One region of the Clostridium oceanicum genome, then DNA from elsewhere that is predicted to be linked to it. Evidence: predicted binding sites of a transcription regulator. Region 1 holds the regulator's gene; each other region holds the start of a gene.
The links. Region 1 encodes Rex, which represses fermentation and respiration genes when NADH is low (regulators of the CRP and FNR family bind a similar motif). Its sites were predicted from a motif close to ATTGTTAANNNNTTAACAAT; they were not measured.

Region 1 (5,128 bases):
AATTTTCCTATAGCTACTGGCTCACCTTTTATTCCAAGAACACATTTACCTTCACATTGGCTTTCTTGAGGACATACTCTACCACATACAGCTGGAAGAGCACTATCTTCTGCTATAACTTGAGCTGCTTTTTCAAATTCTCCATCCTTTACGTGTTTTATGAATCCAGGTATGTTTATAGATACTGGACATTTACTTACACACATAGGATTTTTACAATTTAAACATCTGCTAGCTTCTTTAACAGCCTCTTCTTCTGTATAACCTAAACAAACTTCTTTAAAGTTTTTATTTCTTACATCAGGAGCTTGTTCTGATATTGGTATTCTTTTCATTCTATCCATTAATGATCACCATCCAATCCAATATGACATACATGTCCTTCTTTTCTTTCTTGCTCTTCTAAAGCTTTTTTACCTTCTTCTGTCTTATACATTGTTTGTCTTCTCATAGCTTCATCAAAGTCTACTAAATGTCCATCAAATTCTGGGCCATCAACACAAGCAAATTTAGTTTCTCCACCAACAGTAACTCTGCATGCTCCACACATTCCTGTACCATCTACCATTAATGTATTTAAACTAACTACTGTTTTTATATCATATTTTTTTGTAAGCTTAGTTACAAATTTCATCATGATCATAGGTCCTATAGAGATAACTTCATCATATTTCTTATTTTCTTTTTGTATTAAATCTTCTAATAAATTTGTTACTAAACCTTTGTATCCATATGATCCATCATCAGTTGCAACATATACATTACCGGATACTTTTTTCATTTCATCTTCTAATATTAAGTTTTCTTTAGACTTACATCCTATAATTACATCGGCTTTTATACCATGCTCATCTAACCATTTTACTTGAGGATAAACTGGTGCAGTACCAACTCCTCCTGCGATGAAAATAATTTTTTTCTTCTTTAATTCTTCAAGATCTTCATGAACAAATTCAGAAGGTTGTCCTAGTGGTCCAACAAAATCCGCAAAATAATCTCCAACATTATATGTAGCCATCTTATTTGTAGATGCACCTAATGTTTGGAATACTATAGTAACTGATCCTTCTTCTTTGTCATAGTCACAAATAGTTAGCGGTATTCTTTCTCCTTTTTCATCCATTTTTACAATTATAAATTGTCCTGGTTTTGCAGCTTTTGCTACTCTAACAGCTTCTATCTTCATAAGATATATGTTAGGAGCGACTTCTTGTTTTTCTAAAATTTTGTACATACCCTTATTCCCCCGTGAATAAAATAATTTTATAACAATTAAATTATAACACAAAATACGAAAAATTTTTTAAAAATTATTTATATTTTGTATTTTCTAGATATATTTCATAATATTTTAAAATATTCCATAGTAATATGCAAAAAACTCCCTTTAAATTATTAAAGAGAGTTTTTTTAAGTTTTTTCAATTGTTAATACTATAACGATAAAGAACTAAGATATACTTTTTAGTTTTTATTTATTAAACAAGTTAATGTTAATAAACTATCGCTTAAGTGTACGTTTTCCACTACAACGTTATCCGGTACCGATAAATCAACTGGTGCAAAGTTCCAAATACCTTTTACTCCATTTTTAACAAAAATGTCACATACTTTTTGTGCATTTGTACTAGGAACACTTATTATTCCTATGTCTATAGAATTTTCTTGTAGGTATTCTGATAAATAATCAATATCATGTATCTCTATTTCTCTTATCTTAAGTCCTGTAAGTTTAGGATTTGCATCAAATAAAGCCTTTAAATTAAATCCTAACTTTTCAAATCTAGTATAGTTAGCTAACGCCTGTCCTATGTTACCTGCTCCAATTATCACAATATTATATGAATCTGACAATCCTAATATATTACTTATTTGACGATATAATTCGCTAACATTATATCCGTATCCTTGTTGGCCAAAATCGCCAAAGCAATTTAAATCTTGTCTTATTTGTGATGCTGTAAAACCAATTTTTTCACTAAGCTCTTTTGATGATATTCTATCCACATCATTGTTTAAAAGCTCTTGTAAATATCTATGATATTTAGGTAACCTTCTGATAACTGCCATTGAAATATTCTTTTTCTTTTCCATTACTACACCCCTTAATATCATCCTTTACAGTTTCTCTTATATATATTGTACCATATATTTTATAATTATACATTAATACTTCAAAATACCTTACTTATATATTATATTATTTATATCAAAAAAATCAAATATAAAAGTTTAATACTACACAATACTTCTATTCCATAGTAAAATAATATTTGTTAAGGAAGGTGAAACTGATGATAATATTAAGCTGTAAAAATTTAACTAAAATGTTTGGTATTGATTTAATTTTAGATAAAATAAGTTTTAATATAAATGAAGGAGATAAAGTTGGTCTTATAGGTCCAAATGGAGCTGGTAAATCCACTCTATTTAAAATATTAACAAATAATATGACTCAAGATAGTGGTGAAATTTTTCTAGACAAAAGTAAAACTGTAGGATATCTAGCTCAGCATTTATCTTTAGACTCTAATAATTCTATATATGAAGAAACTTTAACAGTATTTAATAAATTAATTAAGCTTGAAAATAAAATATCTGAACTAGAAAATTTAATGAATGAACCTTATGATGAATCTAAAAAAGATTATCATGAAAAAATAATAAAAGATTATACAACATATACAGATTTATATGTAAATAGAGGTGGTTATACTTATAAAGGAGAAATAAATCGTGTTTTAACAGGTCTTGGCTTTTCAGAAAAAGATTTTGATAAAAAAATAAGTATACTAAGTGGTGGTCAAAAAACTAGAGTTGCTTTATGTAAACTACTATTAAGAAATCCTGATGTGCTACTTTTAGATGAACCTACCAATCATCTAGACTTAGATGCTATAAGTTGGCTTGAAGAATATATAACTGCCTATAGAGGAACTGTATTAGTAATATCTCACGATAGATATTTCCTTGATAAAACTACAAATACAACTTTTGAGATTATAAATAAGCATTTGCATACTTATAATGGAAACTATTCTAAATTCATAGAACTTAGAAAAAAAGAATATGAAGCTGAATTAAAAGCTTATAATATTCAACAAGCAGAAATTAAAAGACAAGAAAAAATAATTGAAAAATATAAATCTTTTAATAGAGAAAAAAGTGTAAAAGCTGCTGAAAGCAGACAAAAGAGTTTAGATAAAATGGAAAAACTAGATTCTCCAGATAAAGAACCAGACTCTGTAAATCTTAAATTCGAAACTCAAATTAGAAGCGGAAATGATGTACTGCATATAGAAAATCTTTCTAAAAGATATGGAGAAAAATTATTATTTGAAAATATAGATATTGATATTAAAAGAAGTGAAAAAATCGCTTTAATCGGTGAAAACGGTAGAGGTAAAACAACTCTTTTTAAGATAATTATGGATAATTTACCTAAAGACTCTGGAATAAAAGTTGTTGGTAAAAATGTATTTATAGGGTATTATGACCAAGAACAATCTGACTTAGATGAAAATAAAACTATTATAGACGAAGTATGGGATTCTTTCCCTAAAATGACTACAACAGAAATCAGAAATGCTCTAGCAGCTTTTCTTTTCACTGGAGATGATGTATTTAAAAAAATACACTCTTTAAGCGGTGGAGAAAAATGTAAAATAAATCTACTAAAACTTATGTTATCAAAATCTAATTTTCTATTATTAGATGAACCTACTAATCATTTAGATATTATGTCTCGTGAAGCTCTTGAATCTGCTATATTAAACTATAACGGTACAGTACTTGTAATATCTCATGATAGATATTTTTTAAATAAAGTTATAAATAAAATATATGAATTAAATATAGATGGTATAAATCAATTTTTAGGTAATTACGATTACTACATTCATAAAAAAAATAATCCTAATAGATTTGAATGTGAAACAATAGAAGATGACTCTTCTTGTAGAAAAACTAAAACTCAAATTCAGCATGAAAAGAAAAAGAAAAGAGAACTAAAAAAACAAGAAAAAGAAAAAAAATTAAAAATCAAAAATTTAGAAAGTGATATAGAAAATTTAGAAAGTGATATAGAAAGTTTACAACAGCAGCTTTGCTTAGAAGAAGTATATTCAAATCCTGATAAAAGTGAAAAAATAAATAAAGAAATATTAGAAAAACAAAATTTATTAGAAGAATCTTATTCAAAATGGGAAGAATATATGTAAAAAATTATTTTTTAAAGCATATAAAAATACTATTAATATTATTAATTTCTATAATATTAATAGTATTTTCATTATACAAAATCTAAATTCACATTACTTTTTTATAATAAAAATTGTAAACCTACCTACTTATATATATTAGTAGCATAAATATTAAAATTTAAAATATTTCTCTTCCCCTTAAATTGCTTCAAAATTATATATGAAGAACTTTCTTTATCTTTTTTACATTATTCCTACTTATAGGTATTTCTGATCTTTCATTATTTTTCATTATTATCTTATAAGTCCCATTAAACCATGAATATAATTCCATTATATTATCAATATTAACTATATAACTTCTATGAGTTCTAAAAAAATCAGTCTTACTTTCTATTTCCTTTAAAGTATTATGAGTAATATATTCTTCACAATTAGTCTTAACATAAGTTTTATCCCCCATTGTATAACAATAAAATATATCATTTGTATCTATTAATATTATTTTTCCATTATGTTCACAGGGTATTTTTTTAAAGGCTTCTTTCTCTTTTTCTAATTTATACAATATTTCATTTAAAACTTCTGGTACTTTTTCTATAGATTGATTTTTACTTTCTATTTTTTCTTTTAATCTATTTATAGTCATATCTATTCTTTTATCATCAAAGGGCTTAAGAATATAATCTAAAGCTTCTACTTCAAAAGCATTAACAGCATATTCTTCATATGCAGTTATAAATATTATTTCTATATCTTTATTATATTTTTTTATTTTTCTTGAAACATCCAATCCATTTTCTAAAGGCATATTTATATCTAAAAAAACTACCTGTGGATCATACTCTATTGTCATATCATAAGCTTTTTTCCCATTATTTGCTGTATCAATTATATTTATGAAATCATATCTAGACAATATAAATT
Region 2 (5,128 bases), on a different contig from region 1:
TTTGTTGCATATTTTTCTTCTCTTTTTTTACTCATTGGTATAGAAGTTTCATTTAAAACTCTGTCTACTTTTTCTCCAGCAGTTTTTTCTATTAATTCTAAGTTGCTTTCTTTAACGTTTGGATTCCATTTTCTTTCAGATTTCTTAACTTCTTCGCCATTCATAGCGGCTTTAATCATTGCAAGACCTCTTACAGCATCTTCCTTACATAAAGTGTTACAACTTAATACTTCGTTTTCTATTCCGCCTTCTGATTTGTTGTTATCTACCATGTATTTCATGTATTTATTACCAACAACTAGAGCACCTTGAACTGCGCAGAATGAGAATGCTACACATGGTATGCCTCTCATACCTATTTGTTCAACATGGCTTGCGAAATCGATGTGGTTATTTCCGAATCCTTCAGTAGTAACGAATGCTCCGTCTACGTCCATAGCTTCAACCATCATACCCATTCTTTGAGATACATAGAATTTTTCGCTGTTTATTTGAGGACTTCCTACAAATAAAACTCCAGCTAAATCTACTTCAGGATCATTCATGCATTCTATTACAAGTGGTTCTCTAAAGTAATGTCTTGAACATTCTTTTGAAGCAGGTCCGATACAAGTTAATGCGTGGATACCACCATCCATTACTTCAAGTGGTGAAAGCATTACAGGTACATTTCCAAGGTCAACATTTGGTTTAGCTCCTAATACTCCAACTGGTTCTACAGGTAATATTAAGTTATCGTGCATAGCACCTTGACCCATGATTTCTTTAACTATTACAACTTTTTTCTTTCCTGGTCTTCTTACTTGTTCAAATGTTTCAGTATCTACTACTAATGATTCATCTTCAAGAGATTTTAAAGCTTCTCTTATTTCTTGAGTTATTGCATCAGTAGCTTTATGAGCAGCTAGAGGACCTGGTCTTTCCATGTTAGTTCCTCTTTCTATAGTAACTTGAGTTTTTATGAAGATTTCACCTTTATCTGGAGCTCCTGGTCTATTCCACATGATGTTTTCTTCTAATATACCTTCAGATGATCCAAATTCACCAATTTGAACTCCATCTTCGTCAGTACCAGTTACCATCATGATAACACCATCAAGTATTCTTGTAACACCTGAACCTAGAGAATCGTCTCCTTCTTTAGTAGCTATTGGTTGTACGTCCATTATAGTTTCACTATAAGTGTTGTACTTATCTGTAGTTATTATTTCAAGTTTTAAGTCTTTAACTAATACATCTATTTCTTTAGCATCTTCGCAAATATTTTCTCTTATATAAAGAGTAGTTCCTTCAATTTTTGTTTCTTTTGCAAATTTAACTTCTTCGATTTTGTAGTGTTTTCTTTTAAGAGTTCTTATTACTTTTTCTGGTTTAGCTTCTACTTTAGCTTCTGAAACTGGAACTACAGTAGCTTTTTCAGCTGAAACTTTTGGAGCTGCAACTGATTTTGCTGCACCTATTTTTCCATTTAAAGGTACTTCGATGTCTATTCCTTTTCCTTCAGCGATTCTAATTCTTAAAGTTCCACCATTTACTGTTGTGTTTGCATCAACGCTCATGTTTACTTCCTCCTCAAATCCTTCTAATATTTCAGGTGTTACAGGAGTTAAAGCCGGTGTGTCGACCTTTAATATAGATCCAATAACTTCTTCTCTACTTAAAACTCTTTCATCTAAGTTTAAAAGTAAAGAATCCTCAAGTTTTTCAAAATGCATTGGATTTTCTAAGTCACCAATCTTTATAGCTTCTCCTGCTTTTAAATTATATTTTAGAACTGCTTTTTCACTTCCATTTTCTAAAACTTCTTCAGAAACTTCTTCAGCTTCTGATTCTGCTTTTTTAGCTCCTTCCATTATGTCTGGAGTTAATGGAGTTAATGAATCTACAGTTTTTAACAATTTAGCTCCTATTACTTCTCCTACCTTTAGGCAATCATCTGGTATTGTTAGTAGTCCTGAATCCACCATATCTGGGAATATATCAGGATCTTCTAAATTTTCTGCTGTTATTATTGTTCCCTCTTCTGATCTACAACATACAACAGCTACTTCATCTTTTAGTTCTTCTGCATGTTCTGCTGACATTGACATATGTTAGTAACCTCCCTTAAATTCTTATTTACACTTCTACTCTTCTGGAAGTCTTCTTGTTAAAGTGTGATCTATTGTTCTAAATATATGATCAGTATGATGATATATTGGAAGCTTTGCTTTTGGAGCTATTTGCATAACTGTATTTGAACAATCATTACAATTTGAAATCATAATTCTTTGAGCTCCCTCTTTCTTAAGCTGCATAACTGCAGCTGCTTGACCTGGTCATTCACCTGGTGTCTTACATTTACCAGGACCATTTCCTTTGCCTTTTGCATATTCTATGTTTTTACAATCAACTACAGAAACTACTTCTGAGTTCATTTTTCCTGCTATATCTTTTAATCTATTTTCATTAGCTCCGCAAGCACAGACTAAAAGACCTAATTTTCCTTTGTATTGTGGTAGATTTATAGTAACAATTGCTCCACCAGATGTTTTTGTAACTGTTGATGTTTCAAAATCTCCAGCACTTCCTGTGTATGGTCCACCAATTACTAGCTCACCATATTCTCCATCTATTCCACCGCATTCTTCTATTAAATCTTTTACCATTGTACCTACTGGAACTTGAATAAATACATTTGGTTTGTTTCCACTTTTTAATTTTCCTACTACTGTTATATCTTTATCTATTACAGGTTTACCTTCTTCAACAGCTCTAGTTATGTTGCATAATGTTTCTGCATTTAAAACTACACATTTTGCTTCTAAAGGTAATTGTGTTGGTTCTAACCATCTATCAAATATAGCATTGATTATTGCTCTTTCTTCTCCCATTGGATATAAATCTTTTAGTTCTTTTATTTCTATATCATTTGAACCTTTTAAAGCATTTTTTAATACTTCTATAGTTTCACCATGTTTTGATTTTATAGCAATATATCCCTTTGGAGCTTTTGTAGCTTTCATTGCATATCTTATACCTTTTAATAAAACTTCTGGGTTTCTCTTCATAAATGTTATATTATGATGAAGTGCAGGTTCACACTCTACACAGTTTGCTATAACGTATCCATCAGGTATATCAGCTTTTAATTTAATATGAGTTGGGAATCCTGCTCCACCGGCTCCTATTATTCCAGCTTCTGCTACAGTTTCTTCTATACTGTCGCATTCCTTTATTTTTACGAAATCTGATGATTGGTTATCATCTGCTTTTACTATTATTTCTTTATCGTTAACTTCTTCTACTGTGCCTGTTACACTAGTATGAATTTTTGCACCTAAACCATTTGGTTTAGCTATGCATTCTCCTCTTTTAACTTCTTGTCCTTTTTCTACAGTTGGAACATCTGGTGCCCCTACATGCATCTTTAGAGGAAATTTGTAAAGCTTATTCATGTTACCCCTCCTCAACTTATTTACACACATATACTTCTTAGCAATGTTTATGCCAACTTTATAATTTTAATAAAATTTATTTAAAAAAAGTTAAATTTACTACAAAAAATCGCTATTTTCGCCTTTTATAAGCCTTCTTTTGTTATTTTATTATCATTTCCTATTTTTTATTCATTATTTAATTTATTTTTTAACTAATTAAAGTCAATATATTGACACTTATTTAATGTAAGTGTCAACTTTTAGTCATTATAATTATTTTTAATAGCTTTAGTTCTACTTTATTCGATTTTTTTATACCTTTTCATACTTATATATGTATGATTTTTTGACATTTTCAGAATATAAAGAATTTTATGTTAGTTGTAATCGTTATTAGGCCTTTATATATCCCCTGATATTTATATAGTAATTATTTCTGTTTGTTTATAAATAAACAAAAATAAAGTCGTTTTTTTAATATATTCTACTATGTAAATTTATTTTATGTAACTTTTATTTTTTAATTCTAAATAAATATAAAGTAATATATTACTAAAAATTATAATTTCTTAATAATAAAAAAAGAGATTGCAAAAATAAAATGCAATCTCTCTTTTTTATTATTTTATAACTTTTAAACTGTTCTAGGTTTAGAATAAGCTCTAAACATAGTAAATGAAGTATATATAATAACAACTATCACAAGCCATTTTAATATATTTATAGGAAGTGATTTTACTAAATATGCTGCTATAAACACTCCAATACATCCAAATATTGTTATTGCCATAGATGCTTTTCTATTGTATGCTTCTTCTTTAACAAATTTTGTTGCTGAAGCTGGCATTAAAAATGCGCAAGATCCCATCATTATTGGATATGCTATCTTTGGACTCATTCCAAGTAAAGATATAAGAGCCATACATGGTGCATATAATCCTATTCCAAGGGTCATAAGTGCTCCTAAAAAGAAGTTTACAACTACAGCTATTACTAATTTAACACCTGTAAGACCTATTGCATCTCCACCAGATGGCATTAATTTAAGTTGTCCTGCAAGCATTGTTACTGCAACTACAAGAAGGGCTATAGCCATTGCAAGTTGAACTTTCTTTTCATCAAGTTTAGATACAATCCCAGCTCCTATTACAGCACCAACTGTTGCTGATATTAACATAGAAAATAAAGTTACAGGCTCTACTTCTATAACTGTTATAAATATAAGAGCTTCTACAACAACAGGAATTGTACATGAAACATTAAGAGTTCCTGGAAGCACTCTATCTCTTGTTTGCTTAAATCCTCTTAATGCTGCTGTAAGTGGCGCAAAACTTCCTATTCCTAAAGTATCGAAAAAGTTAATAACCATTCCTATTATTCCTGATACTAAAAAATTAGTATCCTTTTCTAATTTTCCTTCTTTTGCTGCTTTGTAATAGTCTTTTAAAAAGAAAACTCCAAAATAAATTGTTAATACAGCTAATAGACCTGTAACTACTTTTACTATCATTTGTATCCCCCTATTTCCTTTTTTTATTTAGTTTATTATAAACAATACATTTTTAAATATATTATTTGTGTTAACTTATGTTTATAAAATATATTATGCAAATTATTTAATTAGATAAAGATTGACTTTCTTTAGCTTTATTTTTACTATAAGCTTTAAGCATAGTAATTGAAGTGTATACTATAACTACTATTACTAT
Region 3 (5,128 bases), on a different contig from region 1:
TCCTTTTGGCATATTCATCATTAAATCTGCGTCAACTATAGCTATATCTGGAGTTAATTCATAATCTGCAAGAGGATATTTTATTCCTGTTTTTTCATCTGTTATAACCGCAAATGGTGTTACTTCTGATCCTGTTCCTGCAGAAGTTGCTACGCATACCATTGTTGCTTTGTCGCCCATATGTGGGAATTCATAAACTCTTTTTCTTATATCCATAAATCTCATAGCTAAATCTTCAAATTCTATTTCTGGATGCTCATATAATACCCACATAATTTTAGCAGCATCCATAGCAGATCCTCCACCTAGAGCAATTATAGCATCTGGTTTATAATTTTTCATTTCTTCTGCTCCAGCTTTAGCTACTTTTAAAGTTGGATCTGGCTCAACATCTGAGAATATTTTATAAGAAACTCCTATTTCATCTAATACTTTAGTTATTTTATCTACATATCCTAATTCATGTAAAACTCTATCTGTAACAATAAATGCCTTTTTCTTGTCTTTTAAATCTTTTAAGGCTATTGGAAGACATCCATATTTAAAATAAACTTTTTCTGGAACTCTAAACCAAAGCATGTTTTCTCTCCTCTCAGCTACATTTTTAATGTTTAATAAATGTTTAGGGCCTACATTTTCTGAAACAGAATTTCCTCCCCATGTTCCACAGCCAAGAGTTAGTGATGGAGCTAACATAAAGTTATATATATCTCCAATAGCACCTTGAGAAGATGGCATATTTACAATTGTTCTACCAGTTTTCATTGTAGCTCCAAATTTAGCTATTTTTTCTTTTGCTTTTATTCTATCTGCATATAAAGAAGATGTATGACCAAAACCGCCTAATTCTACAAGTCTACAAGCTTTTTTAAGTCCTTCTTCAAAACTTTTTATTTTATACATTGCAAGTACTGGTGATAATTTTTCATGTGAGAATGGTTCTTCAAGTTCTACAGATTCTACTTCTCCTATAATAACTTTAGTCTCTTTTGGAACTTTAACTCCTGCCATTTCTGCTATTTTATAAGCTGGCTGACCTACTATCTTAGCATTTATATTTCCATTCACAAGAATTACTTTAGCTACTTTTTCTCTTTCTTCTTTATTTAAAAGATATGCACCTCTAGCTAAAAGTTCTTTTCTAACTTCATCATATATTTTATCTGATACAAGTAAAGATTGCTCTGATGCACATACAACTCCATTATCAAATGTTTTTGACATTAATATTGAACTAACTGCCATTTTAACATTACATGTTTCATCTAATATAGCTGGAGTATTTCCTGCTCCAACTCCTATAGCAGGCTTTCCTGAAGAATAAGCTGCTTTAACCATTCCAGGACCACCAGTTGCAAGTATTGTATCTGCTTCACTCATTATTGCTTTTGAAAGCTCAAGTGTAGGTTCATCTATCCATCCTATTATATCTTTTGGAGCACCGGCTTCAACTGCAGCTTCTAAAACTATTTTAGCAGCTTCAACTGTAGATTTTTTTGCTCTTGGATGAGGTGAAAATATAATTCCGTTTCTAGTTTTTAAAGATAATAGTGATTTATATATAGCAGTTGAAGTTGGATTTGTTGTAGGAACGATAGCTCCAATAACTCCTATAGGCTCTGCTACTTTTGTTAATCCAAAAGCTTCATCTTTATCTATAACTCCACATGTTTTTTCATCTTTATATTTGTTATAAATATATTCTGAAGCAAAGTGATTTTTTATAACCTTGTCCTCTACTATTCCCATTCCAGTTTCTTCTACAGCCATTTTAGAAAGTCTTATTCTAGCTTTATTAGCAGCCATTGCTGCATGTCTAAATATCTTGTCTACCTGTTCTTGAGTATAAGTAGAATATTCCTTTTGAGCTTTTCTTACTTGGTCAAACTTCTTCATTAGTTCTTCCATATTTGTCACCTTCATAAACCACACCTCTTATTATATTATTTTAATTTTTATAAATTTCTTTTTAAGTATCTTTTTTATTTTTCTCATATATTAATCATTTATACTTGTTATATTTTTAACAATTTCTATATTACAGTACTATATGCCTCAAGTCAATATATCTTTGTTAATTTTTTATCATTTTAAAGATATATTTCTATATTATATTCGGTAAACGTTTAGTTTTTATAATAATTTTAAATTATAATCAAAAATAAGCTTAAAAAGCACTATATATAAGATATATAGGTTTAGAATTTTTAGAATTTTCTATTCACGTTAACCTATTAACAATTATTAGAAAATACAGCTATACCGCTATAGAAATCCACATAGATATTTTATAAAACAACTCAATAACCTAATACATTCCATTTTTTACTTTAAAATGATGCTATTCTTAATAATGTTAATATATTAACATTATATTTCAAAGCAAAACCTTCTTTCTTTTCATACTCTCCTTTCAATAATTACATATAGAAAAGAGTTTTTATTAATTCTAATATTTCACTGATTTTAAAATAAAGTAAAAAATCTTATTAATTAAATTTATATATTTAAGGTAACTAATTCATTTTTAAAATTATAGTATCTTAAATAAAATCAAAACAAACCTTTAACAAAATAATTTGTTAAAGGTTTGTTTTGTATATACTTCTATAAGGTAAATTCATATAAATTATTTGATACTTTCTTTTTTATTGTTACTATATACATTTATATACATATTTTTAATTTCACTTATTAATGGATATCTTGGATTAGCACCTGTACATTGATCATCAAATGCTTGCTCTGACATAGCATCTAATGTTTCGTAAAAATCATGTTCTTTTACTCCTGCTTCTTCTATAGTTTTTGGTAAATTAACTTTATCTTTCAATTGATCTATAGCTTTTATTAAAAGTTTTACTTTTTCATCATCATCTTTTCCACCTAAATTTAAATAATCTGCAATTTTAGCATATCTACTTTTAGCACTTGGATATTTATATTGTGGAAAAGAAGCTTGCTTACTTGGATTATCAGATGAATTAAATTTTATTGTTTCATTTATTAACAAAGCATTAGCTATTCCATGAGATATATGATGAACTGCTCCTAATTTATGAGCCATTGAATGACATACTCCTAAAAAAGCATTAGCAAAAGCTAGTCCTGCTATTGTAGATGCATTAGCCATTTTTTCTCTAGCTTCTACATCGGTTTTACCATGGTTATATACTCTTGGTAAATATTCAAATATTAATTTTATAGCTTTTAATGATAATCCTTCTGTATAATCTGAAGCCATTACAGATACATAGGATTCTATTGCATGAGTTAGTGCATCTATTCCTGTGGAAGCTGTCAATGCTTTTGGCATATTCATCATTAATTCTGGATCAATTATAGCCATATTTGGAGTTAACTCATAATCTGCAAGTGGATATTTCATACCTGTTTTTTCATCTGTTATAACAGCAAATGGTGTTACTTCTGAACCTGTTCCAGCTGAAGTTGCTACGCATACCATTGTAGCCTTATCTCCCATATGTGGAAATGTGTATATTCTCTTTCTTATATCCATAAATCTCATAGCTAAATCTTCAAATTTTAATTCTGGATGTTCATATAATACCCACATAATCTTAGCAGCATCCATAGAAGATCCTCCGCCTACAGCAATTATAACATCTGGCTCAAAGCGCTTCATTTCTTCAGCACCTTTTTTAGCAACTCTTAAAGTTGGATCTGGCTCTACATCAGAAAACAACTTACAGGATACCCCATCATTTTCTAAAACTTTAACTATTTTATCTATATATCCTAAGGATGTTAAAACTTTACCTGCAACTATAAATGCTTTTTTCTTACCTTTTAAATCCTTTAAAGCTACTGGAAGACAACCATATTTAAAATAAACTTTTTGTGGTACTTTAAACCAAAGCATATTTTCTCTCCTCTCAGCTACATTTTTAATGTTTAATAAATGTTTAGGTCCTACATTTTCTGATACTGAATTTCCTCCCCATGTTCCACAACCAAGAGTTAACCCCGGTGCTAATTTAAAATTATATATATCTCCAATTGCGCCTTGAGAACATGGCATATTAATAATCGTCCTACTAGTTTTCATTGTAGTTATAAACTTATCTATTTTATCCTTTGCTATTACTCTATCTGCAAATAGTGAAGATGTATGACCAAAACCGCCTAACTCTACAAATCTACAAGCTTTTTTAAGTGCGTCTTCAAAATTATCTGCTTTATACATTCCAAGAATTGTTGATAGCTTTTCATGAGAAAATGGTTCTTCAAGTTCTACAGATTCTACTTCTCCTATAAGAACCTTAGCACTTTCAGGAACTTTAAATCCTGCCATTTCTGCTATTTTATATGGTGATTGGCCAACTATTTTAGGATTTACTGATTTATTATTGTTAATTAATAATATTTTTCTAATCTTATCTTTTTCTTCTTTATTTAAAATATATGCCCCTCTAAGTAAAAATTCTTTTCTAACCTTATCATATATTTTACTTGATATAATAACAGATTGTTCTGTTGCACAAACCATTCCATTATCAAAAGTTTTTGACATCAACACCGAACTAACTGCCATCTTAATATTACATGTTTCATCTAAAATAGCTGGTGCATTTCCAGGTCCAACACCTATAGCTGGCTTTCCTGAAGAATATGCTGATTTAACCATTCCTGGACCACCAGTTGCTAAGACCAAATCTGATTCACTCATTATTGTTTTTGAAAGTTCAAGTGTAGGCTCATCTACCCATGCTATTATATCTTTTGGTGCACCTGCATTAACAGCAGCTTCTAACACAACTTTTGCAGCTTCAATTGTAGATTTCTTTGCTCTTGGATGAGGTGAAAATATAATTCCATTTCTAGTTTTCAAAGCTAAAAGTGCTTTATATATAGCAGTTGCAGTTGGATTTGTTGTAGGAACTATTGCTCCTATAACCCCTACCGGTTCTGCCATTTTAATTAATCCAAAAGTCTCATCTTTTTCTATAACCCCACATGTCTTTTCATTTTTATATTTATTATATATATATTCTGATGCAAAGTGATTTTTTATAACTTTGTCTTCTAAAAGTCCCATACCTGTCTCTTCTACAGCCATTTTAGCAAGGCTTATTCTCTCCTTGTTTGCCGCCATAGCTGCCTGTTT

Region 2: the regulator Rex is predicted to act here: its motif matches at 3,576-3,595, upstream of prdC (proline reductase-associated electron transfer protein PrdC).
Region 3: the regulator Rex is predicted to act here: its motif matches at 2,012-2,031, upstream of adhE (bifunctional acetaldehyde-CoA/alcohol dehydrogenase).

What each region holds. Positions count from the first base shown of each region.
Region 1 covers NZ_BAAACG010000003.1:58,192-63,319, forward strand. The annotation lists gene gltA (NADPH-dependent glutamate synthase) at 1-344, opposite strand, end outside; gene ABDZ71_RS02040 (sulfide/dihydroorotate dehydrogenase-like FAD/NAD-binding protein) at 344-1,234, opposite strand; gene ABDZ71_RS02045 (redox-sensing transcriptional repressor Rex) at 1,464-2,093, opposite strand; gene abc-f (ribosomal protection-like ABC-F family protein) at 2,294-4,219, shown strand; gene ABDZ71_RS02055 (LytR/AlgR family response regulator transcription factor) at 4,416-5,128, opposite strand, start outside.
Region 2 covers NZ_BAAACG010000006.1:85,815-90,942, reverse strand. The annotation lists gene prdA (D-proline reductase (dithiol) proprotein PrdA) at 1-2,090, opposite strand, end outside; gene prdC (proline reductase-associated electron transfer protein PrdC) at 2,127-3,467, opposite strand; gene ABDZ71_RS03800 (TSUP family transporter) at 4,054-4,929, opposite strand; gene ABDZ71_RS03795 (sulfite exporter TauE/SafE family protein) at 5,036-5,128, opposite strand, start outside.
Region 3 covers NZ_BAAACG010000013.1:257,239-262,366, reverse strand. The annotation lists gene adhE (bifunctional acetaldehyde-CoA/alcohol dehydrogenase) at 1-1,923, opposite strand, end outside; gene adhE (bifunctional acetaldehyde-CoA/alcohol dehydrogenase) at 2,630-5,128, opposite strand, start outside.